DNA from 3 places in the Streptomyces sp. NPDC050416 genome. Region 3 is predicted to be linked to each of the others. Evidence: riboswitches for the same ligand, from Rfam matches in the RefSeq annotation. Region 3 holds a riboswitch; each other region holds the start of a gene.
The links. Region 3 has a riboswitch for cobalamin ahead of ACIBL4_RS30035 (ABC transporter substrate-binding protein). Riboswitches for the same ligand answer to the same signal wherever they lie in the genome.
Positions count from the first base shown of each region.

Region 1: linked by a shared signal. The riboswitch ahead of ACIBL4_RS18135 (energy-coupling factor ABC transporter permease) and the one ahead of ACIBL4_RS30035 (ABC transporter substrate-binding protein) in region 3 are both predicted to bind cobalamin.
Region 2: linked by a shared signal. The riboswitch ahead of ACIBL4_RS16340 (cobalamin biosynthesis protein) and the one ahead of ACIBL4_RS30035 (ABC transporter substrate-binding protein) in region 3 are both predicted to bind cobalamin.

Region 1 is NZ_JBITII010000005.1:316,917-326,602, reverse strand. It holds gene ACIBL4_RS18155 (amidinotransferase) at 1-549, shown strand, start outside; gene ACIBL4_RS18150 (energy-coupling factor ABC transporter ATP-binding protein) at 569-1,441, opposite strand; gene cbiQ (cobalt ECF transporter T component CbiQ) at 1,438-2,187, opposite strand; gene ACIBL4_RS18140 (energy-coupling factor ABC transporter substrate-binding protein) at 2,193-2,567, opposite strand; gene ACIBL4_RS18135 (energy-coupling factor ABC transporter permease) at 2,564-3,265, opposite strand; cobalamin riboswitch at 3,295-3,502, opposite strand; gene ACIBL4_RS18130 (serine/threonine-protein kinase) at 3,571-5,034, opposite strand; gene ACIBL4_RS18125 (MDR family MFS transporter) at 5,359-6,684, opposite strand; gene ACIBL4_RS18120 (ABC transporter permease subunit) at 6,681-8,489, opposite strand; gene ACIBL4_RS18115 (GNAT family N-acetyltransferase) at 8,588-9,124, opposite strand; gene ACIBL4_RS18110 (VOC family protein) at 9,179-9,686, opposite strand, start outside.
Region 2 is NZ_JBITII010000004.1:666,580-676,265, forward strand. It holds gene cobN (cobaltochelatase subunit CobN) at 1-3,122, opposite strand, end outside; gene ACIBL4_RS16335 (cobyric acid synthase) at 3,119-4,654, opposite strand; gene ACIBL4_RS16340 (cobalamin biosynthesis protein) at 4,651-5,592, opposite strand; cobalamin riboswitch at 5,691-5,825, opposite strand; gene ACIBL4_RS16345 (hypothetical protein) at 5,953-6,174, opposite strand; gene ACIBL4_RS16350 (anion permease) at 6,209-7,462, opposite strand; gene ACIBL4_RS16355 (class II aldolase/adducin family protein) at 7,678-8,388, shown strand; gene ACIBL4_RS16360 (alpha/beta hydrolase) at 9,131-9,686, shown strand, end outside.
Region 3 is NZ_JBITII010000011.1:80,804-90,489, forward strand. It holds gene ACIBL4_RS30020 (hypothetical protein) at 1-3,434, shown strand, start outside; gene ACIBL4_RS30025 (APC family permease) at 3,448-5,088, opposite strand; gene ACIBL4_RS30030 (CoA-binding protein) at 5,223-5,651, opposite strand; cobalamin riboswitch at 5,733-5,923, shown strand; gene ACIBL4_RS30035 (ABC transporter substrate-binding protein) at 5,992-7,008, shown strand; gene ACIBL4_RS30040 (FecCD family ABC transporter permease) at 7,005-8,018, shown strand; gene ACIBL4_RS30045 (ABC transporter ATP-binding protein) at 8,015-8,815, shown strand; gene ACIBL4_RS30050 (hypothetical protein) at 9,386-9,686, shown strand, end outside.

The sequences.
Region 1 (9,686 bases), on a different contig from region 3:
ATCCTCACCGAGTTCGAGCCGGTCTTCGACGCGGCGGACTTCGTCCGGGCCGGGCGGGACCTGTTCGTCACCCGCAGCAACGTCACCAACCGGATGGGCATCGACTGGCTGCGCCGCCATCTCGGGCCGGGGTACCGCATCCACGAGATCGAGAGCCGCTGCCGCACGCCCATGCACATCGACACGACGTTCGTCCTGCTCGCGCCAGGAAAGGTGCTGGTCAACCCCGAGTACATCGACGTCGACCGGCTGCCCGGCGTCCTGAGCTCCTGGGACGTCCTGGTCGCCCCCGAGCCCGACCCCATCGACGAGACGCTGCTCAAGGTCACGTCGATGTGCGGCAAGTGGCTCAGCATGAACGTGCTCATGATCGACGAACGGCGGGTGATCGCGGAGCGGCATCACACCGGCATGCTGCGCGCCCTGGAGAAGTGGGGTTTCGAGCCGATCCCGTGCGACCTGCTGCACTACGCGCCGTTCGGCGGCTCGTTCCACTGCGCGACGCTCGACATCCGGCGCCGCGGCTCACTCGAGTCCTACTTCGACTGACGGAGGCCTCCGGGCGCCCTCAGCCTCCGCGCGCCCCTCGGACTCCAGGCGCGCCCAGCCGCCCGGCCGCGAGGGCGGCGAGTTCCGCAGGCGTCCGCGGCCCCGGCTCCGTGCCCGTCAGCCACCCCTGCGCCCGGAGGAGTTCCGTCGCGGCGGCTCCCCACGGCAGTCGCAGGCCCGCCTCCCGGAGAAGGTCGGGACGGGCCAGTGCCACGGGAGCGGGCCCGGTGCGGACTCCGGACGGGGTGAGGAGCGCCGCGTCGTCGGCCCAGCGCAGCGCGAGGTCGACGTCGTGGGTGGCCATCACCACCGTGGTGCCGGCCCCACGGAGACCGTCGAGCGTGGTGAGGAGCCGTTCCTGGCCGTCGGGGTCGAGCCCGGCCGTCGGCTCGTCGAGGATGAGGACACGGGGCCGCATGGCGACCGCGCCCGCGATGGCGGTGCGCTTGCGCTGCCCGTAGGAGAGCAGATGGGTGGGCCGGTCGGCCAGGGCGGTGATGTCCAGGGCGGCGAGCGCCTCCGCCACCCGCGCCCGCACGTCCGCGTCGTCCAGGCCCAGGTTCAGCGGCCCGAACGACACGTCCTGCTCGACGGACGCCGCGAAGAGCTGGTCGTCCGGGTCCTGCACCACCAGCTGGACGGTCGTCCGCAGCCTGGTCAGGCCCTTGCGGTCGTACGTCACCGGCTGCCCGTCGACCGTCAACCGGCCCTCGCGGGGCCGCAGTCCGCCGCTGAGGAGCCGCATCAGCGTGGTCTTGCCGCTGCCGTTGCGGCCGAGCAGCGCGAGCGCGCGCCCCTCGCGGATCTCGAAGTCGAGGCCGCTGAGCACGGCCGGGCCGTCCTCGTAGGCGAAGGACGCGCCCCGCAGGGCGACGAGGGCGGGCTCGCTCATGTCAGCGACCTTTCCAGTACGAAGGTGAGGACGGCCAGCGCCGCGAGGAGCACGCAACTGGCGGCCGTGAAGCGGACGGAGACACGGGCCTCGGGCACCAGGACGCGCAGGGTGCCGTCGTAGCCGCGCCCGGCGAGACCGGCCTGGAGGCGGACCGCCCGGTCGAAGGCCCGGACGAACGCGGTGGCGCCGAGACCGCCCAGGGACCGCCAGGCGGCGGCCCGCGTGGTGTGCCCGAGCCGGGCGGCCTGCGCGTCACGGACGCGGCGCACGGAGTCCAGCAGCAGGAAGCTCATCCGGTACGTCACGAGCGCCACGTCGACGACCGGCGCGGGCACTCCGGCCCGGACCAGCCGCGGCAGCAGGTCGGACATGGGAGTGGTGAACGCGAACAGCAGCACCCCCAGGGAGGCCGCCGAGGTGCGCAGCAGCAACTCCCCGGCCCGGACCGGCCCGTCACCGGCGAGGGAGACGAAGCCGCCCGGCCCGCCGACCTGAACGAGGAGCGTCAGCGCGCCGGTCACGCAGAAGCCCAGCGGCACCCGGTAGGCCCGCCACAGCCGGAGCCAGGGCACGCCCGCCGGACCCAGCAGCACCACCAGGGCGGTCAGCAGCACCAGAGCCGCGCCCGGCCAGGGCGGCAGCGAGATCGCCAGGAGGGTCAGACCCAGCCCGAGCACGGCCTTGTCCACGGGATGGCGGTGGCGCCAGCGACTGCTGTGCGCCGCCGCGTCGATCGGCAGCACGCGGCTCAGGCCCCTTCGGCCGTGGACTCCTCGGCGGTACCGTCCGCCGGGTTCCCGGGGTCCCGCTCCCGCTCCAGCGCCCGCCGCTCACCCTGCCGCCTGCCCCGGCGCAGTCCGAAGTAGTAGGCGAGGACACCTGAGCCGAGGGCCGCCTGGAGGGAGAACAGCGCCGACTCGATCTCACCGGACGGCGGTTCGTACAGGGGCGAGAACCAGGGCTTGTAGTCCGGCTCGATCTCGGTGATCGCCGTCTCCGCCTCGCCGTCGGCGCCCGTGAACGGCTCCTTCTTGTGGTCGCCGAGGCCGAGCGCGAGCGGCAGCACGGCGAGCGCGGCCACGGCGAGCAGCAGCACGAGATTGATCTTGGTGTTCCTGCTCATCGGGCCACCTCCTGGGTCTCGCTGCGGGACTGCTTGTCGGCGAGGAGCACACCCAGCCGGGTCAGTTCGCCCTTGCTGGACTGCACCAGCAGCCGCATCACGAGCACCGTCAGCAGTCCCTCGCTCACCGCGAGCGGGATCTGGGTGACGGCGAAGATGGAGCCGAACTTGCCGAGCGCGCCCAGGAACCCGCTGCCCGGGTCGGGGAACGCGAGCGCCAGCTGCACGCTCGTGACGCAGTAGGTGGACAGGTCGGCGACGAACGCGGCGGAGAACACGGCGACCATCAGCGGCACGCCGTAGCGGCGCAGCAGCCGGTACACCGCGTAGCCCGCCCAGGGGCCGGCGATCGCCATGGAGAAGACGTTGGCGCCGAGCGTGGTCAGACCGCCGTGCGCGAGCAGCAGCGCCTGGAAGAGCAGGGTGATGGTGCCCAGCACCGCCATGGCGGGCGGCCGGAACAGGATGGCCCCCAGGCCCGTGCCGGTGGGATGGGAGCAACTGCCGGTGACGGACGGCAGTTTCAGCGCGGACAGGACGAACGTGAAGGCGCCGGAGGCGCCGAGGAGCAGGGTGCTCTCGGGGTGCTCGCGCACCTCACGGGTGAGCGACCGGACTCCGTGGAGGACGAACGGCGCGGACGCGACGCCCCAGGCGACGGCGTGCGCCGGAGGAAGGAAACCCTCGGCAATGTGCATGGCTCAGCGGACCCTCTCCAGCACCTCGTGGATGGTTGACGCGCCTTGGCCGGTCTCCTGGCTCACGGGTCCCACCGCCCGTACTCCGCCTTCCCGGGTCCCTGAGGACCCAGTGGCTGCCCGTCAGGGCCGGAGCCGGACTTCCCGATCACAGTGGCGAGGGCCGCACCGGCATCACACCGGATTTCCCGTTCACCAAGGCGTGGTGACAGTAATGCCGAGATAAGGGCCATGACAAGCCAGCCGAGGGGGCGCGCGAGGGGGCGCGTGAAGGGGCGACCGCTCGCACACCGGCGCGGGAGGGCTCAGTCGTCACCCTCGTCGCCCTCGTCCTCCCCTTTCTCCCCGGACCCCGGAGGCTGTTCCTGCCGGGGCTTGTCGGCCTTCTCCGGCGGGCTGCCGCTCACCTCCGGAGTCGGGCTGGTGGGGCCGGGCGTCGGTTCGGCGAGGGTCGGGGCGTCGGGTGCCTTGGGGGAGGGGGTGACATCGGCCACTGTGCCGGCGGCCGGAGTCGTGGCGGCCGCCGGTGCGGAACCAGGTGAGTCGGCGGAGTCGCCGGGCGAGGGGGCGGCCGGGCTGCTCGCGGACGGGGACGCGTCGGGTTCCGTGCCCTCCGTCGCGGTGTCGTCGGGCGAGAACCACTGCATGCCGGCGAGCATCGCGGCGAGGAAGACGGCCGCCGCGGCCACCGCCGCGGCCGTTCTCCGGTGGTTGCCGAGACCGTCTCGGGGCGCGGCGCGACGGGAACGCCCGCCCGGGGCGGTGCGGGACCCCGTGGGCAGCGCGTGCGCGGTCGGGGCGCCGGTGCCGGCCGCCGCATACGGTCCCGGCCCGGAGGACGGCCCCGGGGACGCCGGGTACGGCCCGGTCGCGGCGGCCGGCCCCGGGGACGCCGCGTAAGGCCCGCTGCCGGAGGCAGACCCCGGCGACACCGCCTCCGGCAGCGGCTCGGGCAGCCCCCGCCAGGCGCCGCCGGCGAACCACTCGGCAGCCTGCTGCGCCGTGGGCCGGTCCTCGGGCTGCTTGGCGAGCAGGGCGAGGAGGTAGCTCTCGAAGGCCGGCGGCAGACCGGCGACACCGAGTTCCCGGGGCGGTACGGGGGCGTTGTCGAGATGCTGGTGCAGGAGCGCGACGGCGGTGTCCGCCTGGAAGGGCGGGCGGCCGCTGAGGAGCTGGTAGAGCACGCACCCCAGGGAGTACATGTCGGAGGCGGGACCCGCGGGCCGGCCCAGGGCCCGTTCGGGCGCGAGGTAGAGGCCGGTACCGACGATCTGGCCGGTGGCGGTGAGCGCGGCGCCCGGGTCGTCGAGGAAACGCGCGATGCCGAAGTCGCCGATCTTGAGGGTGCCGCCCGCGTCCAGCAGGAGGTTGGCGGGTTTGACGTCCCGGTGCACGATGCCCTGCTGGTGCGCGGCGGCGAGTCCGGCGGCGGCCTGCGCGGCGAGTCGGGCCACCTGCTCGGCGGGGAGCGCGCCGGAGGCGGACAGCACCCGGGCGAGGCTGTCGCCCTCGACCAGCTCCATTACCAGGTACAGCCGGTTGTCGTACTCGCCGAAGTCCAGGACCCCGACCACGTTGGGGTGGTTGAGACGCCCGGCCGTCTGCGCCTCCAGACGGAACCGGGAGGCCGCCGTGGCATCGGTGTCCTGAGGCAGCAGCAGCTTGACGGCCACCGCTCTGGCGAGCGTCTCGTCGTACGCACGCCAGACCTCTCCCATTCCGCCGCGCCCGATCTCAACGTCCAGCCGGTAGCGGCCCGCTAGCAGCACTCGTCCTCGTCCTATGCTCGTGGGAAGGTCCTCGCCGCAGCCCGCAACTCCCCGCGTCGGAGCGGGGGTTGATTGGTGGGTGCCGCAGCCGACCCAGGATACTGGCGCCGCGTGACCACCGTTCCCCGGTGCGGTGTCGTGGGACGGCACGGTCCCGGAAACCGGGGAGCGCAGCAGCATCCCGCCTGGGGTGACGGCGCGGCGCGTGTGGTTGCCGACACCGTCCCCCGTGCCTCCGTACGCCGGCCGCGCCGCCGCTGTCCCTTCCCTCTCCTCCCCTCTCCTCCCCTCTCCTCCCTCGCTTCCCTGCGCACGCGCCTGTCGTCAGGCCGCCGCTGCCGCCCCCCGCGGCCGCTTCTCGCGGCGCGGCAGCAGTGCCACCGCCAGGGCGGGTACGGCCGCGAGGAGCAGCCAGGGCACGGCGGCCGGGAGGCCCGCGTCGAGGAGGGAGCCGGTGGCCGCGCTGCCCGCGAGGACGATCAGGCCCGAGACGGACGACAGCGCACCCATGTAGAGGCCGATCCGGCCCTCCTCGGCGAGGTCGGGCACCCAGGCGCGGGCGGCGGGCACGACCAGCATCTGCCCCACCGTGAGCAGCACGACGAAACCCGCCGCCGGCAGCAGCCCGGCCGTACCCGTCCAGCCCGCGGGGCGCGCCGCGGCCACCACCGCGAAACCCGACGCGATCAGCAGCAGCCCGGCGGTCATGGAGCGGCGCAGGTCGAGCCGGTCGCCCGCCCAGCGGGTCACGGGCATCTGGGCGAACACCACCAGCACCGAGGACAGGGCGAACAGCCAGGACAGCGGCGCCTGGGAGCCCGCCGCGCGCTGCACCTCGTCGGGCAGGGCGAGATACAGCTGGTTGTAGGCGAGCAGGTACGTGCCGTACGCGCAGCACAGCGCCAGGAAGCGGCGGTTGCGCAGCAGCGCGCGAGCCCCGCCCTTGTCCCGGTTCCGGACCCTGCCGGGGATGTGCTGCGGCATCAGCCACACGTGCCCGGCGAGGACGAGCACGAACACCGCGGCGCCCGCGAGGCACGCGGTGCGGAAGTCGACGGCGAGCAGCAGCGCGCCGAGCAGCGGTCCGACGAAGGCCCCGGCCTGGCCGGCCACGCTGAACAGGGCCAGTAGACGGGTGCGTGAGCCGTGTCCCGCCTCCTCCCAGGCCACCGCCTGCCGGGCGACCTCGGACTCCACGGCGGGGGAGAACAGCGCGGCGGCGAAGCCGATCACCAGAACCGCCCCGATCACGGCCCAGCTCGCCTGCGCGTACCCGAGCCACGCGAACCCGGCGACCCGCAGGACGCAGCCGGCCAGCACGACCGGGCGTACGCCGTAACGGTCGACGAGCGCGCCGCCGACCACGAACAGGCCCTGCTGGCTGAAGGTGCGCAGCCCGAGCACGAAGCCGACCAGCCAGCCCGCCATGCCGATCGCGGTGCCGAGGTGCTCGGCGAGGAACGGCAGCACGGCGAAGAAACCGACGTTGAAGGCGAGCTGGGTGACGATCAGCAGCCGCAGCAGAGGGGACAGTTCCCGCCAGAGCCGCCAGGTGCTCTCGCGCGGGGCCCCGGGCGTCGCGTCGGGTGTCTTGTCGCCGTTCGCAGGGGCGGCCCGGCGGGCCAGGGCGCGGGATATGAGGCCTGTCATCGTTTTTCTCTCGGTGAGAGGGACACGGGGGTCAGGAGGGCGTCGTCGGGGTCCGGCCGCTGCCGCGCGGCGGGCACGACCCGGTCGCCGGGCGGCTGCTCCGGGCTGTCGGCCCGCCCGCGCCGCCGGGGCAGTCGTACGCCGCCGGCAGCCGTCACCGCGAGGGCACCGAGCAGGGCGAGTACGGCGGCGGGGAAGAGGACGGCCCACGGGGCGCGCTCGGCGTACGGCTGGTTCTCGGCGAGCAGCAGACCCCACTCGGGGGACGGCGGCTGCGCGCCGAGGCCCAGGAAGCCGAGCGCGGCGAGGCTCAGCGCGACGCCGGGCAGCCGGAGAAGGGCGTGCCGGGTCACCGGCGGCAGCACGGCGGGCAGCAGTTCGTGCCGGAGGAGATACCACCGCCCGGCACCGAGCGCACGGGTGGCGTCCAGGTGGGTGGTCGCACGCTCCTGACGCAGCAGGGAAGACGTGTGCGCGGCCAGCGGGGACCAGGCCACGACGCCGACGGCGAGGGCGGGCGCCCAGGGGCCGCCGCCCGTGATGCCCGTGACGAGGAGCCCGGCCAGGACGGGCGGTACGGCACTGACGGTGTCGACCAGCGGCCCGGACAGCCGCGGCAGCAGCCCCAGCAGCAGCCCGGCGACCAGGGCTGCGGCGCTCACCGCGAGCGCCGTGCCGAGAGTGTTCAGCGCTCCGTGGGCGACCCGGGCGAGGATGTCCCGGCCCAGCGCGTCCGTCCCGAACGGGTGTGCCGGGGAGGGGCCCTGCAGCCGGGCGAGGGTGTCCAGGGCGAGCGCGTCACGCGGCAGGCCGAGGCCGATGACCGTGGCGAGCAGCGCTCCGTACAGCAGGGGCAGGGCGCGGGGCGCGGGCGGGGCCGGCCGGTGCAGGGAGCGCAGGGCGCCGTCGCGCAGCGCGGGCCCGATCAGCAGCCGGGCCGCGAGCCGGGCGAGGACGCCGGCGGTGGCCGCGAGCAGGACGAGGGCGAGCGTGCCGGTCTGCAGGGCGGGCAGGTCCTGGGCGAGCGCGGCCTGCAGGCTGAGCCGGCCCAGGCCGGGGATGTCGAAGATCTGCTCGACGGCGACGGATCCGCCGGTCAGACCGACCACGAACAGGCCGAGGTTGGGCAGCAGTCCGGGCACACAGCGGCGCAGGGCCTGCCGTGCCACGGACTTCGGCGGGACCCCGCGGGCCGCGGCGGCCGGCGCCCAGGGTTCGGCGAACGCGCCGGGCAGCAGGTCGTCCAGCATCCGCCCGAGGACCGCGCCGGCCGGCAGGCCGAGGGCCAGTGAGGGCAGCACCATCCACTGCGGCCCGTACCAGCCCAGGGCCGGCAACCAGCCCAGGTGCACTCCGATCACCGCGGCGAGCACCGAGGCGACGAGGAACTCGGGCAGCGCGGCCAGCACCGCGGTCGTCGTGCCTCCGGCCCCGCGCGCGCCGAGCCGGCCCCGCGAGCCGAGCCGGAGCGTACGGGCGCACACGGCACTCACCGTGACCGCGGCGACGACGAGGGCGCCGGACATCAGCAGCAACGACACGCCGAGCGCCTGCGCGACGGAGGGCAGCACCGGGGCACCGGACACCCACGAGGTGCCCGCGTCCCCCTGCAGCAGCCCGCCCAGCCAGCGGCCGAGCAGTGCCAAGGGGCCGCCGCCGAGCCCGAGTTCGTCGCGGATGGCGGCCAGCGTCTCGGGGGTCGGGTCGCGGTCCGCGGAGCGGGACTTGAGCACGGTCAGCGCCGGGTCGGTGCGCGACAGCCACGGCAGCAGCCCGATCGCGCCCACCAGGCCGACCGCGAGCACGGCCCGCCACAGCAGCGTCGGGAGGTCGCCGCGCGCACGAACGCGCAGGGCGGCCAGGCCCTTGACCAGGGGGGTGTTCACCGTCGTCCCCGTGCCGCTCAGGCGAAGGGGATCTCGAAGTGCACCACGCCGCTGCCCCCGCCGGGCACGTCCTCGCGCTCGTCGCACACCACCTTGCCCAGCGTCCGCCACAGGCCCAGCGCGCCGGGCGAGTGCGGATACACGTGCAGATACACGGACCGGTACCCACCGTCGGCCCGCGCGAAGTCCAGCAGACCCTCCACCAGCCGCCGGGCCAGGCCCCGCCGCCGGTACTCGGGGCGCACGTACACCCGCCGGAGCTGTGCCGTCTCGCCCGAGGGGAACCGCTCGGCCAGCCACCGCGGGTTCGGCGGATGCGCCGGGCCGCGCGCGTCGAGCGCCGCCGTGGCCGCCACCGTCCCGTCCCGCTCGTCCACGGCGACCAGGAGCGTGTGCCGTGGCGGCAGGACGTAGAAGGACGCGGGATCGATGATGTCGGCGTGCCAGCCGGGCACGTATCCCGTCCCGAAGTCGCGGTACACCGCGTCGAGCATCACCACCCGGGCCCCGTCGAGGTCCTCCGCCGTGGCTTCCTTGATGGTGACACCGTGCATTTGCACATCATATGCAAGAAGCTTTTCCGGCTGCCAAGGGGGTGTCCGCAGGGCTCAGCTCTCGGCCGGGGTGAGCACCACGAAGTCCGCGTTCGCCGGGTCGAGGCAGACGGCCAGCCGACCGACGCCCTCCGCGTCCTCGGGCCCCATCTGCACACTGCCGCCGTTCTCGGTGACCTTGGCCACCGCGGCGTCGCAGTCCTCCACGGCGAAGACCGGGTGCCAGTACGGCCGGCCGTTCGTCAGCGAGAGGTTCTCCTTGCCCATCTCCATGAGACCGCCGTGCATGCGCTCCTCGGGCAGTCCCGCGGGGGTGATGAGGGTGTACGTGCCTGCGCCGCCCGGCAGCTCCATGTCGCTGAACTGCCAGCCGAACAGGCCGCCGTAGAACTCCTTCGCGGCCGTCGCGTCGCTCGTGAGCAGCTCGGTCCACGACAGTGAGCCCGGCTGGTCGACCAGGTCGACGCCCTTGTTCGTCCCCGGCTGCCAGACGGCGAACTGGCCGCCCAGCGGGTCGCTGTACTGCGCCATCCGGCCCCATTCGTCGAGGTCCATCGGCGCC
Region 2 (9,686 bases), on a different contig from region 3:
ACCGCGATCCGCCGGAACGCCGTCTCCATGTCCCCGCGCGCGGCCCGCCCGTCCAGCCCCCGCCCGTAGGCGTAGCCGCCCCACACCGCGTACACCTCGGCGAGGTCCGCGTCGGAGCGCCAGTTGCGGGCGTCGATCAGCGGCAGCAGACCCGCCCCGTACGCCCCCGGCTTGGAGCCGAAGATCCGGGCGGTCGCCCGGCGCCGGTCGCCGTGCTCGGCGGTGTCCTCATCGGCGTGCGCCCGGACGTAGTTCTGCTCGGCGGGCTCGTCCAGCTCGGCGACCTTGCGGACGGCGTCGTCGATCAGCCCCACCACGTGCGGGAACGCGTCCCGGAAGAAGCCCGAGATACGGACCGTCACGTCGATGCGCGGCCGGCCGAGCTCCTCCGGGGGGATCACCTCGAACCCGGTCACCCGGCGCGAGGCGTCGTCCCACACCGGCCGGCAGCCCAGCAGCGCCAGGATCTCGGCGATGTCGTCGCCCTGGGTGCGCATGGCCGAGGTGCCCCACACCGTCAGGCCGACGGACTTCGGGTACGCACCGGTGTCGGTCAGATACCGCTGCACCAGCGAGTCCGCGAGCGACTGCCCGACCTCCCAGCTCAGCCGGGACGGGATCGCCTTGGGGTCGACGGAGTAGAAGTTGCGTCCCGTCGGCAGGACGTTGACCAGACCGCGGGTCGGCGAACCGGAGGGACCGGCAGGGACGTAACCGCCGTCCAGCGCCCGCAGGATGTGCCCGATCTCGTCGGTGGTCCGGGCCAGCCGCGGCACGACCTCCGTGCAGGCGAACTCCAGCACCGCCACGGCGTCGGGGACGTCCCTGCCGAGCACATCCCGGACCAGCGCCGGGACCTCGGCGACCGTCCAGTCGCGCTCCTCCATGCCCTCCGCGATCCGCCGGCACAGCTGCTCCAGCAGGTCGATCGCGTCGGCGCCGGTGCGCGCCGGGCCCGCCACCAGGCCCGTCAGCTCCGCCGGCACCTTCAGCGGAGCGCCCGGTTCGGCCAGCAACTCCTTCTCCACCAGCCCGAAGTGCTCCGCCAGCGCCGCCCTCAGCCCGGGCAGCGCGTCTGCCTGACCGCCCCACACCTGCGAGGCGCGCAGCACCGCCAGCACGAGGTTGACGCGCGGTTCGCCGACCGGGCCGCCGCCCAGGACGTGCAGGCCGTCGCGGATCTGCACGTCCTTGATCTCGCACAGATAGCCGTCGATGTGCATGACGAACTCGTCGAACGCCTCGTCGTCCGGCTGTTCGTCGACATGCAGGTCATGGTGCAGCTCGGCGGCCTTGACCAGGGTCCAGATCTGCGCGCGCACCGCCGGGGCCTTCGCCGGGTCCAGGTCGGAGACGAGCGCGTACTCGTCCAGGAGCTGCTCCAGCTTGGCCAGGTCGCCGTAGGTGTCGGCGCGGGCCATCGGCGGCACCAGGTGGTCGACGACCGTGGCGTGCCCGCGCCGCTTGGCCTGGGTGCCCTCGCCCGGGTCGTTGACGATGAACGGGTAGATCAGCGGCAGCTCCCCGAGCACGGCGTCCGGGGCGCACCCGCCGCTGAGCCCGAGGCCCTTGCCGGGCAGCCACTCCAGCGTGCCGTGCTTGCCCATGTGCACGATCGCGTCCGCGCCGAAACTGTTCTCCAGCCAGCGGTAGGCGGCCATGTAGTGGTGGGACGGCGGCATGTCCGGGTCGTGGTAGATCGCGATGGGGTTCTCGCCGAAGCCGCGCGGCGGCTGGATCATCACGACGACGTTCCCGAACCGCAGGGACGCCAGCACGATGTCGTCCCCGTCGACGTAGAGGCCGCCCGGTGGCTCGCCCCACGCCTCGGTCATGGCGTCCCTCAGCTCTGGGTCGAGCTGGTCGAACCAGGCCCGGTAGTCCGCCAGCGGCACCCGCGCGGGCGCGGCGGCCAGCTGCTCGTCCGTCAGCCACTCCACGTCGTGCCCGCCGGCCTCGATGAGCCGGTGGATCAGCTCGTCACCGCCCTCGGGGTACTCGGTGAGGCCGTACCCGGCGTCCCTGAGGGCGTCCAGCACCCGCACGGCCGAGGCCGGGGTGTCCAGTCCGACGGCGTTGCCGACCCGCGAGTGCTTGGTCGGGTAGGCGGTGAAGACGAGCGCGACCTTCTTCTCGGCGTTCGCTTTGTGCTTCAACCGCGCGTGCCGTACGGCGATCCCGGCGACCCGCGCGGCCCGCTCCGGGTCGGCGACGTACACGGGCACGTCGTCCGCGCCCTGTTCCTTGAACGAGAACGGCACGGTGATCAGCCGCCCGTCGAACTCCGGGATCGCCACCTGCATCGCGGCGTCCATGGGGGACAGGGCTGCGTCGGACGCTTCCCAGGCGCTCCGTGAGGACGTCAGGCACAGCCCTTGCAGCACGGGGATGTTCAGCTCGGCGAGGGCGCCGATGTCCCAGGACTCCTCGTCACCGCCCGCCGAGGCCTGCGAGGCGTGGGTGCCGCCGGCGGCGAGGACGGTGGCGACGAGGGCGTCCGCCCGCCCGAGGATCTCGTACAGCCCCGCGTCGGCCCCGCGCAGCGAACCGCAGTACACGGGGAGCGCGTTGGCGCCCCGCGCCTCGATCGCGTCGCACAGGGTGTCCACGAAGGCGGTGTTGCCGCTCAGCTCGTGCGCCCGGTAGAAGAGCACGCCGACGGTCGGGCGGCCCTCGACCTGGGCGCGCTCGCCCCGGACGCCGTACTCCGGCATCCGCTGCGGCGCGGCGAAGCCCTCGCCCGTGAGCAGCACGGTGTCGGACAGGAACCGCGCCAGCTCGGTGAGGTTGGCCGGCCCGCCCTCCACGAGGTACTTCAGCGCCTCCGCGACGACACCGGCCGGCACCGACGACTCGGCCATCAGCTCCGCGTCGGGCACGGCCTCGCCGCCCAGCAGCACGGTCGGGACACCGGACGCCTTCAGCGCGGCGAGCCCGTCCTCCCAGGCCCGCTTGCCGCCGAGCAGCCGCACGACGGCGATGTCCGCGCCGTCGAGCAGGGCCGGAAGCTCCTCCTGGACGTCCACGCGGGTCGGGTTGCCGATCCGGTACGAGGCTCCGGCGGCGGCCCGGGCCGCCAGCAGGTCGGTGTCGGCGGTCGACAACAACAACACAGTGCTCATGCGGGCGCTCCCGGTGGAATGAAGGGCAGTCCTCGCGGCGCGCCCGACTCGATGAGCCGCCACAGCGCGTCCGTGTCCGCGTGCTGTTCGATCAGGTCGCCGAGCCGGTCGAGCTGCTCCTCGCGCAGCGCGGCGAACGAGGTGTCCGGCGCCGGCACGAAGCGGCGCCCCGCGGCGGCCGCCACCTCGCGCAGGAAGGCCCGCCGGAACCCGTCCGACTCCAGCGAGCCGTGCCAGTGCGTGCCCCAGGTCTGGCCGACCCGGCAGCCGTCCAGGCTGTGTCCATGGTCATCAGAGATGAACGCGTCCCCTCCGGTGACGTCGGCGACCCCGTGATGGATCTCGTAGCCCTCCACGCGCTCCCCGAGGGCCTCGCCCTCCGGCCGCGTGAGGGTCTTCTCGCGGGCGAACCGCACCCGCACGGGCAGGACCCCGAGCCCCTCGACATGCCCCCGGCGGCTCTCCACGTCGTCCTCGATGTGCTCGCCGAGGATCTGGAAGCCGCCGCAGATCCCGAGGACGGGCCGCTGCTCGGCGGCCCTGCGGACCAGGGCCTCGGCGAGCCCCCGCTCCCGCAGCCACTCCAGCGCACGGACGGTCCCCCGGGTCCCGGGCACGATGACGAGGTCGGCGTCGGCGAGTTCCTCCGGCCGGTCCACGAACCGCACCACGACACCCGGTTCGGCGGCCAGCGCGTCCACGTCCGTGAAGTTGGACATGAGCGGAACGGCGCACACGGCGACGCGCAGCACGTCCTCGCCGACCGGCGGGGCGACGACGGACTCCCGGACCGTCCCCCGCAGGGAGACGCGCAGCCCGTCCTCCTCGTCGATCCCCAGCCCGTGCCGGAAGGGCAGGACACCGTACGTACGCCGCCCGGTGAGGCCCTGCAACATGTCGAGCCCCGGCTCCAGCAGGGAGACGTCCCCCCGGAACTTGTTCACGAGGAACCCGGCGACGCACTCCTGGTCCTCGCGCGACAGCAGCGCCACGGTCCCGAAGAACGAGGCGAAGACACCGCCCCGGTCGATGTCGCCGACGACGAGCACAGGGAGCCCGGCGTTGCGGGCGATCCCCATGTTGACGATGTCCGTCCGCCGCAGATTGATCTCGGCCGGACTGCCCGCCCCCTCACAGATCACCGCGTCATACGTGCCCCGCAACTGCTCCAGGCAGTCCAGCACGGTTCCGAGCAGCTTCTGCTGCCGTCCGCCGTGGTACCCGCGTGCGCTGAGCTCCCCGACCGGCTTGCCCAGCAGCACGACCTGGCTGCTGCTCTCGCCGCCGGGCTTGAGCAGCACCGGGTTCATCAGCGCCGTCGGCTCGACGCGGCAGGCCTGCGCCTGCATGGCCTGCGCCCGGCCGATCTCGGCGCCCTCCTTGGTCACGAAGGAGTTGAGGGACATGTTCTGCGCCTTGAAGGGCGCGACCTTGACGCCCTGCCGCACCAGCCACCGGCAGATCCCGGCGGTCACGACGCTCTTGCCTGCGTCGGACGTGGTGCCGGCGACCAGAAGCCCACCGCCCGTCATGACGTACGCCCTTTCGCGATGCGGCGCGCGGCGGCACAGACGCCGAGCGCGAGCCAGCCGACACGCCTGGACAGCCGTACGGCCCGTTCGATGTCCCGGGTGGCGACGGCGCGCCCGGCCCTGTTGAGCACGGGCCGGTGCTCGACGCGCCCGCCGTACGCCAGGGTCCCACCCAGCCGCACCCCGAGCGCCCCCGCGAACGAGGCCTCCACGGGCCCGGCGTTGGGGCTCGGATGCCGGTCGGCGTCGGCACGCCAGGCGCGCACCGCTCCCCGGGGATCGTCTCCTGCCAGGGCCGCGAGCACGGCGGTCAGCCGGGCCCCAGGCCAGCCCGCGAGATCGTCCAGCCGCGCGGAGGCCCACCCGTAGCGCCGGTACCGGGCCGACTTGTGCCCGACCATGGCGTCGAGGGTGTTGACGGCCCGGAACCCGAGGAGCCCCGGCACACCGCCGACGGCCCCCCACACCAGTGCCCCCACGACCGCGTCGGAGGTGTTCTCGGCGACGGACTCGACCACGGCCCGGGCGATCCCGTCGGCGTCGAGCGCCTGCGGATCCCGCCCGCACAGATGCGGCAGCCGCGCCCGGGCGCCGTCGACGTCCCCCGCCTCCAGGGCACGCCCGATGGCCCGTGCCTCCCGCGCGAGCGAAGTCCCCCCGACCACGGCCCAGGTGGCGGCACCGGTCAGTGCCACGGAGGCGACAGGGAAGTTCCGCACGGCGCGCGCGGCGACGCCCCCGAGCGCGAGGGCTCCTCCGGCGCACACCACGGTGTGCAGCGCGCCCCACCCCCGGTGGTCCCGCCACAACATCCGTTCCACGGCGCCCGCGGCCCGCCCGAACACGGCGACCGGATGCCCCCGGCGGGGATCGCCGAGCAGCAGGTCACCGATCAGACCGGCGGCGGCGCCGTACGCGAAGACGCGACCGGCACCCATGGGCTCAGCCGGCCGCGGGGGCGGGCAGGGGTGGGGTAATGAACCTCGATCGGCAGCCGCGCATGGCGATATGTCCTCACTCAGGGTGTCCACGCCCTGGTTCGACTAGACCGGCGGTGAGAGTTCCTGGCTCCCGGGGATTGCTACCCCGGTGACAGTGGCGGGACCGCGCCGGACTTCCACCGGCTTCCTCTCCTGCCGCCGTTGATGGCCCCGGCAGTCCACCACGGCCGGGTTCAGCCGTCAACTTGCCGTTGACCTGCGAGGGGAGAGTGTGCAGAAGCCCACACCGCCCCCCGCACACGACAACCGGGCGGCACAGAACCGAAGTCCCGAACCGCCCGGCGGAAGTGACCGTGGTCAGGCCACGATCAGATAGATCCCATAGCCCACGGCCGCCGCACACGCCGCGAAGCACGCGTACGCGCCCGTCACGGCAAGTCCCGCGGAGCCGCCGGCGGCCACCGCCCGCTCGCGGCGGGACAGGCCGGTGATGCCGAGGGTGAACAGGCCCACGAGGGCCACGGTGACCACGAGGCTGACGCCGAAGACGGAACCGAGGGCCGCCCAGTCGATCTTCATATCGGAGACTCTTCCTTGTTACCGGTCGGCGGGGTCAGACCGTGGTGGTCGTCGAGGGCGTCCGCTCGGCGGCGGCCTGGGCCGGGAACGACGGCAACGGGTCCTCCGTCGCCTCCGTCACCGTGCCGGCCGGCGGCGGCGTCACCGCGGCCATCGCCGCGGTCACCACACCGGCCGGCTCCGCCGCGTCGGCGTCGTTGACGTTGGTGTGGTCGACGACCTCACGCCGCGAGAGCTTCCAGATCGCCGCGCTGGAGGCGACGAGGAAGACGGCCACCACCGCGGTGCCCCAGCTGCCGAAGCCGGTGACGTACTCGGCGAGCGCGCCCACCAAGGCCGCCGCCGGCAGCGTCAGGCCCCACGCGACGAACATCCGCGTCGCCGTCGACCAGCGGACGACACCGCCCTTGCGGCCGAGCCCCGCGCCCATCACCGAGCCGGAGACGGAGTGGGTGGTGGAGAGGGAGAAGCCGATGTGCGAGGAGGCCAGGATGACCGTGGCCGCGCTGGTCTGGGCGGCGAAGCCCTGCTGCGGCTGGAGGTCCGTCAGGCCCTTGCCCATGGTGCGGATGATGCGCCAGCCACCGAGGTACGTGCCGAGCGCGATGGCGAGACCCGCCGAGAGGATGACCCAGGTGGGCGGGTCGGAGTCGGGGGCGACGGCGCCGCCGGCGACCAGGGCGAGGGTGATGACACCCATCGTCTTCTGGGCGTCGTTCGTGCCGTGGGCCAGCGAGACGAGGCCCGCGGAGGCGATCTGGCCGGCCCGGTAGCCCTTCTCGGAGGCCTTGCCGTCGGCCTTCTTGCCGAGGGAGTACGTCAGCCGGGTCGCGAGCATCGCCGCGATGCCCGCGACCAGCGGGGCGGCGATCGCCGGGATCAGCACCTTGGTGACCAGCACGTCGCCGTGGACAGCGCCGACGCCCGCCGAGGCGATCGTGGCGCCGATCAGGCCGCCCATCAGGGCGTGCGAGGAGCTCGACGGCAAGCCGACCAGCCAGGTCAGCAGGTTCCAGAGGATCGCGCCGACCAGGGCGGCGAAGATGACCTCGGGACGGATGCCGGTCTCGTCGACGAGACCCTTGGAGATCGTGTTGGCGACTTCCACCGACAGGAAGGCGCCGACCAGGTTGAGGACGGCGGACATGGCGACGGCGACCTTGGGCCGCATGGCGCCCGTGGAAATGGTCGTGGCCATCGCGTTCGCCGTGTCGTGGAAACCGTTCGTGAAATCGAACGCGAGTGCGGTTACCACCACAATCGCGAGGATCAGCGAGAAGCTTTCCATTTACCCAGGCAATCGTTCGAGGTCATTGGCTCGTCGAACGTAGGTAACCCGAGTGAACGGAAGATGAACTGAGGGGGGCGCATGGGTGTCCGCAATCGAGGTTTAGGGTTCCGCCGTGGGGGCGGGGTGGTATGCACCTTTTCGTATACACGGCTTCCGGCCTGAAGCGGACCCGCCCTGCGGCGCGTTGAGGGCCCGCCTGGCAGGATCGCCGCATGGCTGAGCAGCGAGGCGACGGGCGGGACGTGCGGGACGTGGGGGAGTCGCGGCGCAGAGGCGTGCGCCCCGAGGAGGCGGGCGCCTGGGAGGAACTCGTCACGACCGCCCGCCGGACCGTCTCCGACGGGCTCGTCGTCGGCACGTCCGGGAACGTCTCGGTGCGCGTCGGGGACACGGTCCTGGTCACGCCCTCGGGCGTCCCCTACGACCGGCTGCAGCCGGACGACGTGACGGGCGTCGGCCTCGACGGCCGGCAGGTCCTCGGCACCCTCGTCCCGACCAGCGAGCTGCCCATGCACCTCGCGGTCTACCGCACGACCGGCGCCCGTGCCGTCGTCCACACCCACGCCGTGCACGCGACGGCCGTCTCGACGCTCGTGAGCGAGCTGCCGCTGATCCACTACATGGCCGCCGCGCTCGGCGGACCCGTCCGGGTCGCCCCGTACGCCACGTACGGCACCGCCGAGCTGGCCGAGAACATGCTCCGCGCCCTCGCCGACCGCTCCGGCTGCCTCCTCCAGAACCACGGCACCGTCACCCACGGCGCGTCCCTGGACCAGGCCTACGACCGCACGGCCCAGCTGGAATGGATGTGCCGCCTGTGGCTGACCGCCACATCGGTCCCGGGCCTGTCCCCGAGCCTGCTGTCGCAGGAGCAGCTGGCGGAGGTCCAGGAACAACTGCGGGGCTACGGGCAACGCGGCTGACGTCCGCCCGGACGCCCGGTACTGCCGGGCTTGCCCGAATGCCCCGGGCCGACGGGTCCGGCCTGCCGCCCCGGGCCGACGCGTCTGCCGGATGCCCCGTCCTGCTCCGGCCGCCTCGGCCCACCGGCCGGGTATGCCACCGGTGCGCCGCCGACGCCGCCAACTCTCGCGGCTCTCCTGGGGGCCGTCCGGCCGTGCGCTGCCCGCGCCGCCGTTCTGTGCGTACGAGGGCACATGCGCGGGCTGAGTTCGCCCTGCCCTCCGGGCGCCTCGGTCACGCCGCTGCCCCAGCGTCTCCCGAGGGCGCCCAGTACGCCGTGCGCTGCCCGCGCCGCCGTTCTGTGCGTACGAGGGCACATGCGCGGGCTGAGTTCGCCCTGCCCTCCGGGCGCCTCGGTCACGCCGCTGCCCCAGCGTCTCCCGAGGGCGCCCAGTACGCCGTGCGCTGCCCGCGCCGCCGTTCTGTGCGCACGAAGACCACGCACGCCCTCGCCCCACCCCCAGCTCAGCCGCCCCGCCGCCGACACGGACGCCCTTGGCCCCGGGCACGGCCGTCACACCGTCGCCCGCCGGCGCCCTGCGCTCCGGGCGCCGCCCACCCCTCCGCCGCCCACCCGTCCCCCCGGGAGGCAGCCGCACCCAGCCGACCACCCCTATGCCCTCCCGCCCGGCCCCACCGCGCCCATCACCCCGCCGCTGCCGCCCACTGGTCCGTCGCCCGGTCCGCCAGGACACTGGAGCCGTGCGCACTGTCAAAGCGACGGCCGCTGCCGTCACCGCCGTGATCGGAGCCGGTGCGGCCGCCGTGGCCGCCGGGCGGCTCGCCAGTGACGCCGCGCTCAAGGCGCCTCCTGGCAGGCCCCTGCCCACCGAGCCCCGGCTCACCGTGCACGGCACCGCCGCGGGGCAGATCAGCCTCACCCGGGACCTGGCCGCCCTGCGGCCCGGCCGCTACGGCCTGTCAGGCGACGGTTCCCACGCGGTCGTCGGGCCCGTCCTGGCCGGCGCCTCGGACACCGCCGACACCGTCGTACGCCGCCTGGAGAGCGTCACGCACGGCACCCTGAAACCCGGCGACAAGGCCTGGCTCACCCCGAACGTGTACGTCGGCAACCCGAGCGCCGCCCTCGGCATCGAACACGCCGACGTCGACATCCCCGGCGAACTCGGCGCCCTGCCCGCCTGGTTCGTGCCCGGCGCCCGGGACACCTGGGTGATCGCCGTGCACGGCCTCGGCACCACCCGGGAACTCGCCATGAACGTCATGGGGTTCCTGCACCGCAACCACTTCCCCGTGC
Region 3 (9,686 bases):
AGTTCGCCCGCGCACTCGTCCGGCGGGCTAGCGGCAACTTCCTTTATGTGGCGATGTACCTGCGGGCCCTGCACCAGGCGATCGACGAGGACGACGCACCGCTCACCACCCGCCTGACCAGCGCCGACGCCGTTCCGGACGGCCTCCGCGGCCTCTACGCGTTCTTCGTCGAGACCGCGCGCACGGACCTCGAACGCCTCGGCATGCTCGACATCAGCGACCCCCTGAGCCCCACCGACCTGGTCACCCCTGCCTGGGAGGGAGCCGCCCAGCCCCTCCTCGGCGTCCTGACCGTCGCGCGCGAGCCACTGACTCCCGAACAACTGCGCACGCTGGCCGGGATCCGGGTCTGGCCGCGGGCCGTTCTCTCGGTGCTGGGCCGGATCCGATGGCTGCTGTCCGTCCGGAAGGGCCGGTACGCCTTCTACCACCCGTCCGTCGCCCAGTTCCTGACGGACCCCCAGGTCGCCCGTGAGCACCCCGGCTGGGGCGTCGCCGAGCAGGAGTGGCACGAGCGCATCGTGCGCCACTACCGTGCCGGGGCCCCGTCCTGGACGGATGTCGACTGGCCGGCCGTGGACCGGTACGGCCTGGCCCACCTCGCCCACCACCTCGTACAGTGCCGGCCCGCGATCGCCGCCGAGGCGCCGGACCTGGTGTGCCCGGGGCTGCGCCTGGCCGGCCGGGCCGCGTTCGGCTCCGACCGGTACTTCGCCAGGGTCGTCGAGACAGCCGCCGACCACCTGCTCGACGCCGCTCCCACACCGTCCGACACCCCGACGGTGCTCTTCCTGGCCACCGTACGACGCCAGTTGCGGCGGGCTTCATCCATGGCGGCGCCCGCCGTGTACGGCCTGCTGGCCCGGCTCGGCCGGGTCGACGAGGCCCTGACGCGGCTCAGCGCGCTGGCACCGTCAGGGCAGCAGGTGGCCGCCCTGCTCGAGGTGCACCGCCACACCGCGCATCCGGTGCGCCGGGCGGCCGTGCGCGAACGGCTGGGCGAGGCCGCGTCCGTGGCGCCGCTCGACCGCCACGGCCTGGCGCGGCCTTTCGTGGAGGAGGCGGCACGCAGGCTCGCTCCCCACGACCTGCGGCTGGCCCTTCACCTCTGGGAGCGGGCCCAGCACGAGGCCTGGAAACCGTCTCCGCCCGACGACGTGCTGCGGGCCGCGGCCGACGAGGCCGACCACGGCGACGCCATCGAACTCGTGGCGCAGATGAGCTCCGGGCGTTGTGGCGCCTACCTCGACCTCGCGGACCGGGCCCACGGCGGTGACCGGGACGAGCTGCTGGCGTGGACCGGGCGCGCCCTGCGCCACGCCGCCCCAGCGGAACGGCTGACGTCCCTCGTACGCCTCGCCGGCACCCTGCGGGCCGCGCGACCCGAGCACGCGGACCACCTCGCCGAGCAGGCGCGGCGCGAACTGGCCGAATCCTGGCCCGGGGAGGACGGCGCGCTCGCCCAGGCGGTGGCCGAGGCGGCCGAACACGCCGCGGGACCGTACCCGGCGCTGTCGCGAGAGCTGCTGCGCCGTCTGGACACCGTGGAGGTGACGGGCCTCGTCGACGACGCCTTCTTGCACGGCGCACGCGTCTGGGCGGCCCTCGGCGACATCCCCGCCGCGCACCGGCTGATCGACCGCGTCCTGCGCTTCGGCAACGGCGTCTGGTACGCCAAGAAGGCCGCGAAGGTACTCGCCGCCTTCGACGGCGAGGCGGCGACGGCAGTGATCGACGCCGCCTGCGCCCGGTTTCCCCCCGAGCCGTCGTCGCGGGACATGATCACCCGGCTGCACCACGACGGGAACCTGGAGACGCTCGCCGAGGCACTGGCCGACCGCGCCCCGGAGCGGGCCGTTGCCTACGCCCGCGCGATCGCCACCACCGCATGGCAGCCGCTCTCCAAGGACCGCTACTCGGCCCTCGCCCTCGTCGCCCACCGACGCGCCGACACAGGCGACCTCGCCATGGCCCGCTCGATCCTGGACGAAGCCCTGCACGCCGCCGAAGAGGTACCGCCCGTGGCCGACCCGCCGCTGTGGGGCTTCTACCACCTGGCGGGGGAAGGGGGCGCCGCTGCCCGGGGGAACGCCGTCAGTGACCCCGTGGCCGAGATCCCCATGGTGATGAACCACACCAACGACTGGCAGCGGCTGGTCGAACAGCGTTTCCACAGCGATCCGTCGGACGTCCTGCGCGCCATGACGCCCAGCACCTGGTCCGTCGGCCACCCGTACTCCTGGGCCCGCACGATCCGCTGCTTCGCCGAGGCCGTCGCCGTACGGGACCTGGACCGCGCCCGCACGCTCGTGCACGCCCTGACCGATCCCGGCGAGCGGGTCGTCGGACTCGCCGGGCTCTTCGGGATCGCCGCCGCCGGAGCGGACCGGGCGGCGGCCGACCGGCTGTGGGCCGAATTCGGACAGGCGTACGCCGCGATACCCCGGTACGAGTGGAACCTGCCGCAGCAGCAGGACGGGCCACTGGCCTATGTGCGCCCCGACCACCGCAGCAGATTCGAGGCCGCGGTGCGGCTTCTGCCGTGGGAGGCCGACCCGGCCATGGCCTTCCTCGGCGCCGACGGCACTCCGTACCTGCTGTCCATGTTCCACTTCGCCTTCGGCGCCGACGCCTCCCGCCGCTACGCGTTCGACGTGCTCAACGGCCGGCAGCCCTACCCGCCGTTCGCCCACACGCACCGCTCCCTGCTCCGGATGCCCCTGGACGTCCACGGGCCGCTGCTCACCGGTGTGCTGCTCGCCCCGGCCCTCGTCAACGAGCGCCTCGCGACCGCGTCCGGCGCGCCCCCGGCCGTCGAGTCCCCGCCGGTCCTGGAGGACGAGCTCTACGCGGCCTACGTGGACATGGCTCTCCTCGGCCCGGAGGCCGGCGCCGCACGGGTGCGGCCGCTGCTGGACTCGCCGAGGCTTCCGGCCGCGGCGGCACTGGTGGCCCGCTCGGCCGAGATCCACGGTGCGGCCCATCCGGCCGTGGCCGCGCTGTGTGCCGACGTCATGGCCGCGGCGGAGCGGGCCGAACCCGCCCAGCACGTGGTGACGTTGCTGCAACTGGCCCGGTCCCCGGCCACGGCCGGCCTGGTCGACGCGGAGGACCTGCTGGAGCGGACGCTCGCCCTCTCCGCCGATCCCTGGGAACGCGTGGAGCGCGACGAAGCGCTGCGCGAGCTGTTCGCCATCCTCCTCGGCAGGTCTCCCGGGACCGCGCTGCGGCTGCTGTACGACCGGACCGCGGAGGCCTGGGCCATGGTGACGGCGATGCTGGAGAACGCCGTCGTCCCGCTCCTCGACGCCCTGGGACCGGACGCTCCGCTGCTGCTCCACCGGGCCCTGCGGCGTGCCGTGGCCTGCGTGTCGGCGCGGGGCCGCACGGACGTGCCGTCGATCGACGGTGTCCGTACGGCCCTCGGCGACTGACCGGGTCGGGCGGTCAGTGTGCGGGTGCCTCGGTGACGGCCACCTCCCCGATGCTCCGCTCGATCTCCTCCGGCCGGGACGCCGACGCCCGGGCCCAGTAGTAGATCGCCAGGGAGAACACCGTGATGACCGCGATGTCCCACCACAGTCCGATGTGTCCCTGGCCGCCGAAGCCGCCCTGCCAGGAGATGACGCCCATGCCCAGCAGGTAGACCGGCAGCCACTGCGCGGGCCGCCAGTCGAGCCGGGGCGCGTCGGGCAGGCCCTTGCGGGTGGCGTACCAGGCGTATCCGCCGAGCAGGACGTAGCCGAGGACGATGGCCACACCGAGCCGCCACAGGGTGTCCCAGGTCGACCAGTAGATGATGAGGTTGGCCACGACGAACGACAGCGGGGAGACGACGTTCCCGCCGGGCAGCCGGTAGGGCCGCTCGCGGTGCGGCAGCCGGTCGGCGAAGACGCCGTACGCCAGCGGGGCGCCCGCGTACATCAGCACGCTCGCCGAGGTGATGAAGCCGACCAGCTGCTGCCAGCTCGGGAACGGCAGGAAGCAGACCACGCCGGTCACGAAGGAGATGATCAGCCCGAACCACGGCACGCCCCGCGCGTCGGTGCGCGTGAAGATCTTCGGCGCGTAGCCGTTGCGGGCCAGACCGTAGGAGACGCGGGAGGTGGCGGTGGTGTAGATCAGGCCGGTGCCGCCCGGGGAGACGACCGCGTCCAGGTAGAGCACCACGCTCAGCCAGCCCAGCCCCAGCAGGGTGGCCAGTCCCGCCCAAGGGCCGCTGATACCGGGGTAGTCGAGCTTGGTCCAGCCGTGCGCGAAGGAGGCCAGTGGCAGGGCGGCGATGAAGACGATCTGGAGCAGGACGTAGATCCCGGCTCCGATGGCGACCGAGCCGAGCGTCGCGCGGGGCAGGTCACGGGCCGGGTCGCGGCTCTCGCCCGCCAGCTGGATCGCCTGCTCGAAGCCCAGCAGGGCGAAGATGATGCCGCTGGAGCTGACGGCGCTCAGCACGCCGTGGGCGCCGAACGGGGCGAAGCCGTGCTCGGTGAAGTTGCCCGGGTGGAAGTTGCCCGCCGCGATGATGAAGATCGCGGCCAGCGGCACGGCCACCTTCCACCAGGTGGCGGCGCTGTTGGTGTGCGCCAGGAGCCGCACACCGAGGAAGTTGATCACGACGAACACGGCCATGAGGACCACGGCGACGACGAACCCGCTCGTCGTCAGCGTCCCGTCCTTGGCGTGCTGGAAGCCCTGCGCCCAGTGCCAGTGCCCGGCGTAGCCGATCATGGCCTCGACCTCGATCGGTGCCACGGTCGCCGCCTGGAGCCAGGAGAACCAGCCGAAGGACATGCCGGCCAGTCCGCCGAACGCGTAGTGCGGATACCGCGCCGTGCCGCCCGCGACCGGGAACATGCCGCCGAGTTCCGCGTGCACCAGGGCCAGCAGCACGATCCCTACCGCGCCGATCAGCCACGACAGGATCGCCGCGGGGCCGGCCGCCACGACCGCCTTCTCGGCTCCGTACAGCCACCCGGAGCCGATGATGGAACCGACCGACGCCCACATGAGCCCGATCAGTCCGACGTCCCGGCGCAGTCCGCCCGGACCCCCTTTTACCCCCGCTGCTGCCTGGTCGACGCTCACCATGAATCAAGGGGCCTCTCATAAAAGAACTCGGTGAGTTCTGCGAGCAAGAGGCCTCAGATTAGGAATCGGTCAACCGGCGGCAGAAGGCGCGTTGTGCAGCCTTGACCGGGCGCGGGCATTTCCTGGAAAGCGCTTCAGGAATTCTGTACGCGGTGATGAGGAAGTCGTGGGATCTCGATCGCCGGGCAGCGGTCCATCACCATCTCCAGGCCCGCGGCACGGGTCCGGTCGTACGCCGCCTCGTCGATGACGCCGAGCTGGAACCACACCGCCTTCGCGCCCTTCGCGACCGCCTCGTCCGCCACCGCTCCGGCGAGGTCGCTGTTCACGAACACGTCCACGACGTCCACGTCGAAGGGGATGTCCGTGAGACTGGCGTACCCCTGCTCGCCGTGCACCGTCTCCGCCTTCGGATGCACGGGCACGACGCGCTTGCCGTAGCGCTGGAGCACCTCGGCCACGCCGTAGGCCGCGCGCCGCTGGTTCGACGACAGGCCCACCACGGCCCAGGTGTCGCCGAGCTCGGTGAGGATCCTGCGGACCGTTGCCTCGTCGCCGTACACCGGTGGCCTCCTGGAGAGTCGCGGAAGAACTGTTGTCCCTACAACGGCGTACGGTGCCCGGTGATTCCCCCGCGCCCTGCGTGATAGCTTGCCGAGGCCAGTCGAACCCATGTACGTGGGTCAGGGAATCCGGTGCGAATCCGGAACTGACGCGCAGCGGTGAGGGGGACGGGCGGGGCCTCGGCCACTGGACGGCGCGTGTGACGTCCGGGAAGGCGCTCCGCACCGGACGAACCCGAGTCCGAAGACCTGCTGGCGGCCCCCGCGGCCGTACGCGGCGGGGGAGCACCGTACGACCGGGCTCCGCGATCGAGCCCTCGACGACTGAGGACTGGTTTCCGTGCCCCTCGCCCCACCCGCCCGTGCCGCCGTCCTGCTCGCGGCCGGCTCCCTGCTCCTGGCCGGCTGCGGCGACCCGCCGGCCACCACGACGAAAGCCGCGGTCACGCTCGACAACTGCGGCCACGAGGTGCGCGTCGAGGCCCCGCCGAAGCACGCCGTCTCCCTCAACCAGGGCACCACCGAGATCCTGCTCTCGCTCGGCCTCGCCGACCGTCTCGCGGGTACCGCCACCTGGACCGACCCCGTGATGAAGGGGCTGGCGAAGGCCAACGCGAAGGTGCCGCGCATCGCCGACGACAACCCGTCCTTCGAACGGGTCCTGGACACCGGCCCCGACTTCGTCGCGGCGTCCTTCGTCTCCACCCTCGGCCGGGGCGGCGTCGCCACCCGCGAGCAGTTCGAGAAGCTCGGCGTACCCACGTACGTCTCCCCGTCGGACTGCGCCGGCAAGGACAACTCCGGCGACGGGGACGGCGCGCGCGACAAGGCGCTGGGCATCGACACCGTCTACGGCGAAGTGCGCGACCTGGCCACCGTGTTCGGGGTGCCGGAACGGGGCGACAAGCTCGTGGCCTCCCTCCAGCGGCGCATGGCGAAGGCCACGCGGGACGTCCACGCCTCCGACGTCACGCTCCTGTACTGGTTCGCCAACTCCGAGTCGCCCTACATGGCGGGCTGTTGCGGAGCGCCCGGCATCATCACCCGGGCCCTCGGCGTGAAGAACGTCTTCGACGACACGCACGAGGAGTGGCCCCAGATCAACTGGGAGACGGTCGCCGAACGCGACCCCGACGTCCTCGTCATCGGCGACCTCACCCGCACGTCGCAGACCGCCGAGTCGGCCGCGAAGAAGATCGCCTTCCTGGAGTCCAACCCGGTCACCAGGAACATGGACGCGGTCAGGCACAAGCGGTACGTGCTGCTCAGCGGGCAGGCCATGAACCCGACCATCCGCACGGTCGAGGGCGTGGAACAGGTCGCCGCCAAACTGCGCGACTTCGGGCTCGTGAAGTGACCGTCCGCGGGCTCGGGTTCGGTGCCGCGGGGGTCCTGCTGCTGGCCGCCTCCCTTGCCCTGGCCATCACCGTCGGCCCGGCCGACATCCGGATCGCGGACGTCTGGTCCGCCGTCGCGGCCCACCTCGGGCTCGGCAGCTCGGACCTGACGCCGATCCGCGACGGCATCGTCTGGCAGCTGCGGCTGCCGCGCACCCTGCTCGCGGCCGTGTGCGGGGCCGGACTGGCCGTCTGCGGGGCGGTGATGCAGTCGCTGCTGCGCAACCCGCTCGCCGACCCGTTCGTGCTCGGGGTGTCCTCCGGCGCCTCCACCGGCGCGGTCGTGGTCGTCGTCCTGGGCGTGGGCGGCGGCGCCGTCTCGGTGCCCGCGGGAGCTTTCCTCGGCGCCCTGGTGTCCTTCGCGCTGGTGCTGCTGCTCAGCCACACCCTCGGCGGCACCACCGACCGGGTCGTCCTCGCGGGCGTCGCCGCCATGCAGCTCTTCTCCGCGCTCACCTCGTTCGTCGTGATGACGGCCGCCGACGCCGAGACGACCCGGGGCGTGCTGTTCTGGCTCCTCGGCTCGCTCGGCGGGGCGGGCTGGACCGACGTGTGGCTGTGCCTGGCCGTCCTGGCCGTGGCGTTGGTGGTGTGCCTGTCGTACGCCCGTACCCTCGACGCCTTCGCCTTCGGGCAGGACGCGGCGGCAGCGCTCGGGGTGTCCGTGGCCCGCACCCGCCTGGTGCTGCTGTGCGTCACGGCCCTGCTCACGGCCGCGCTGGTCAGCTCGGCCGGGGCGATCGGCTTCGTCGGACTGGTCCTGCCGCACGCCGCGCGGGCCCTGGCCGGTCCCGGGCACGCCCGGCTGCTTCCGGTCACGGCCCTCGCCGGAGCGGTGTTCCTGGTGTGGGTGGACACGCTCGCCCGTACGGTGCTGGATCCTCAGGAGGTGCCGGTGGGAGTCGTGACGTCGCTGATCGGGGTGCCGGCGTTCGTGGTGGTGCTGTACCGGACGCGGAGGGTGCGGTGAGCGGGGCGGGCGCGGCGAAGAGCGGTGCCGGGCTGCGGGCCGACCGGGTCGGTCGCCGTGCCGACGGGCGTCTCCTCCTCGACGGTGTCGTCCTCGCGCCCGAGACCGGCTCCACCGTCGGAGTCCTCGGCCCGAACGGCTCCGGCAAGTCCACGCTGCTGCGGCTGCTGGCGGGGCTGCTCACGCCGACCGCCGGAGTCGTCACCCTCGACGGCACGCCGCTGGGCGACCTGCCCCGCCGCACCGTCGCCCGCCGCATCGCCGTGGTCGAGCAGCAGGCCGACACACAGGTCGAGTTGACGGTGGTGGACGTCGTACGGCTGGGCCGCGTGCCGCACCGCCGTGCCTGGACGCCCGGCTCGGTGGACGACGAACGGGCCGTGCGCGAGGCCCTGGAGCACGCCGGCCTCGCCGACCGCGCCGACCAGCCCTGGCACACCCTCTCGGGCGGCGAACGCCAGCGGGTGCAGATCGCCCGCGCGCTCGCCCAGGAACCCCGCGAACTCCTCCTGGACGAGCCGACGAACCACCTCGACATCCACCACCAGCTCGACCTGCTCGCCCTGGTCACCGGCCTCCCGGTCACCACCGTCGTCGCCCTGCACGACCTCAACCTCGCGGCGATGTACTGCGACGAGGTCGTCGTCCTGAGCGCCGGGCGGGTCGTGGCGGGTGGCCCTCCCGGCGATGTCCTGACCGAGGAACTCATCGCCGAGGTGTACGGCGTAAAGGCCGCCGTCACCCGTGACGGCCCCGAGCAGCGGCCGCATGTGCGGTTCCTGGGAACGGTGGGCTGAGGGGCCGGTCGGGCTGGGCGGTAGGCGGACTGAGTGGACGAATCACGCCACGGTGGTTCGAGCGGTCCGGGTGACGGGCGGTTGGGCGGCGGACGGCTGGGCGGCGGACGGTTCGAGCGGTTCGGGTGACGGACGGCCGGGCGGCGGACGGCTGGGCGGTGCGCGGCCGGTGCGTTGTGGGCGGGGCGTTCGCGTCACGGTGGCCCGACCGGCCGGGGTGTCATCGGCCGGGCGCTTCTGGGCGTGGTGGTCGGGTTCGGTGGGTGGGTCGTCGGTGGGGGTGGCTTGCGCCGTGGTGGCCTGGCCTGGCGGGTGGGTTGTGGGTGGGCGGCTTCCGGTGTGGTGGTCGGGTTCGGTGGGTGCCTCGCCGGTGGCCTGGTCCGGCGGGCCTTTCGTTGGTGGGCGGTTTCGGGCAGCGTGTCCGACGGACCGGCGCGCCGGTCGTGGGGCGATTCCCGCCTCGGTGACCTGGTCCGTCCGGCGCGCCATTGGTGGGGTGTTCCCGCCACGGTGGCCGGAAAAAGCCGCACATGCCTGCGTGGGCCCGCCCACCCGGCCTACGCTCGCCTCGTGCTGCGCATCATCGACGCCCGGACCGGCGAGCCGGTCGAAGCCGCCCCGGCCCGCCGGGGCCTGACCCGTGTCGAAGTGCACGCGCCCGGCTCCGATCTGACCGATCTGCGGGTGCTGCTCGTGGCGGACCTGCTCGTGCGGGCGCTGGAGCTCGGCGGCACACCGGTGTGGGCCCTGCTGACCGGTGGGCGCCGCCGGGCCGAGCTGCGCGCGGACGCCACGGCCCTCGGCATCCGCCCCTTCGAGGACAGCCCCGACGTCAGCGCCGGACTCGGCGAGGCCCAGGTCGTCCATGTCG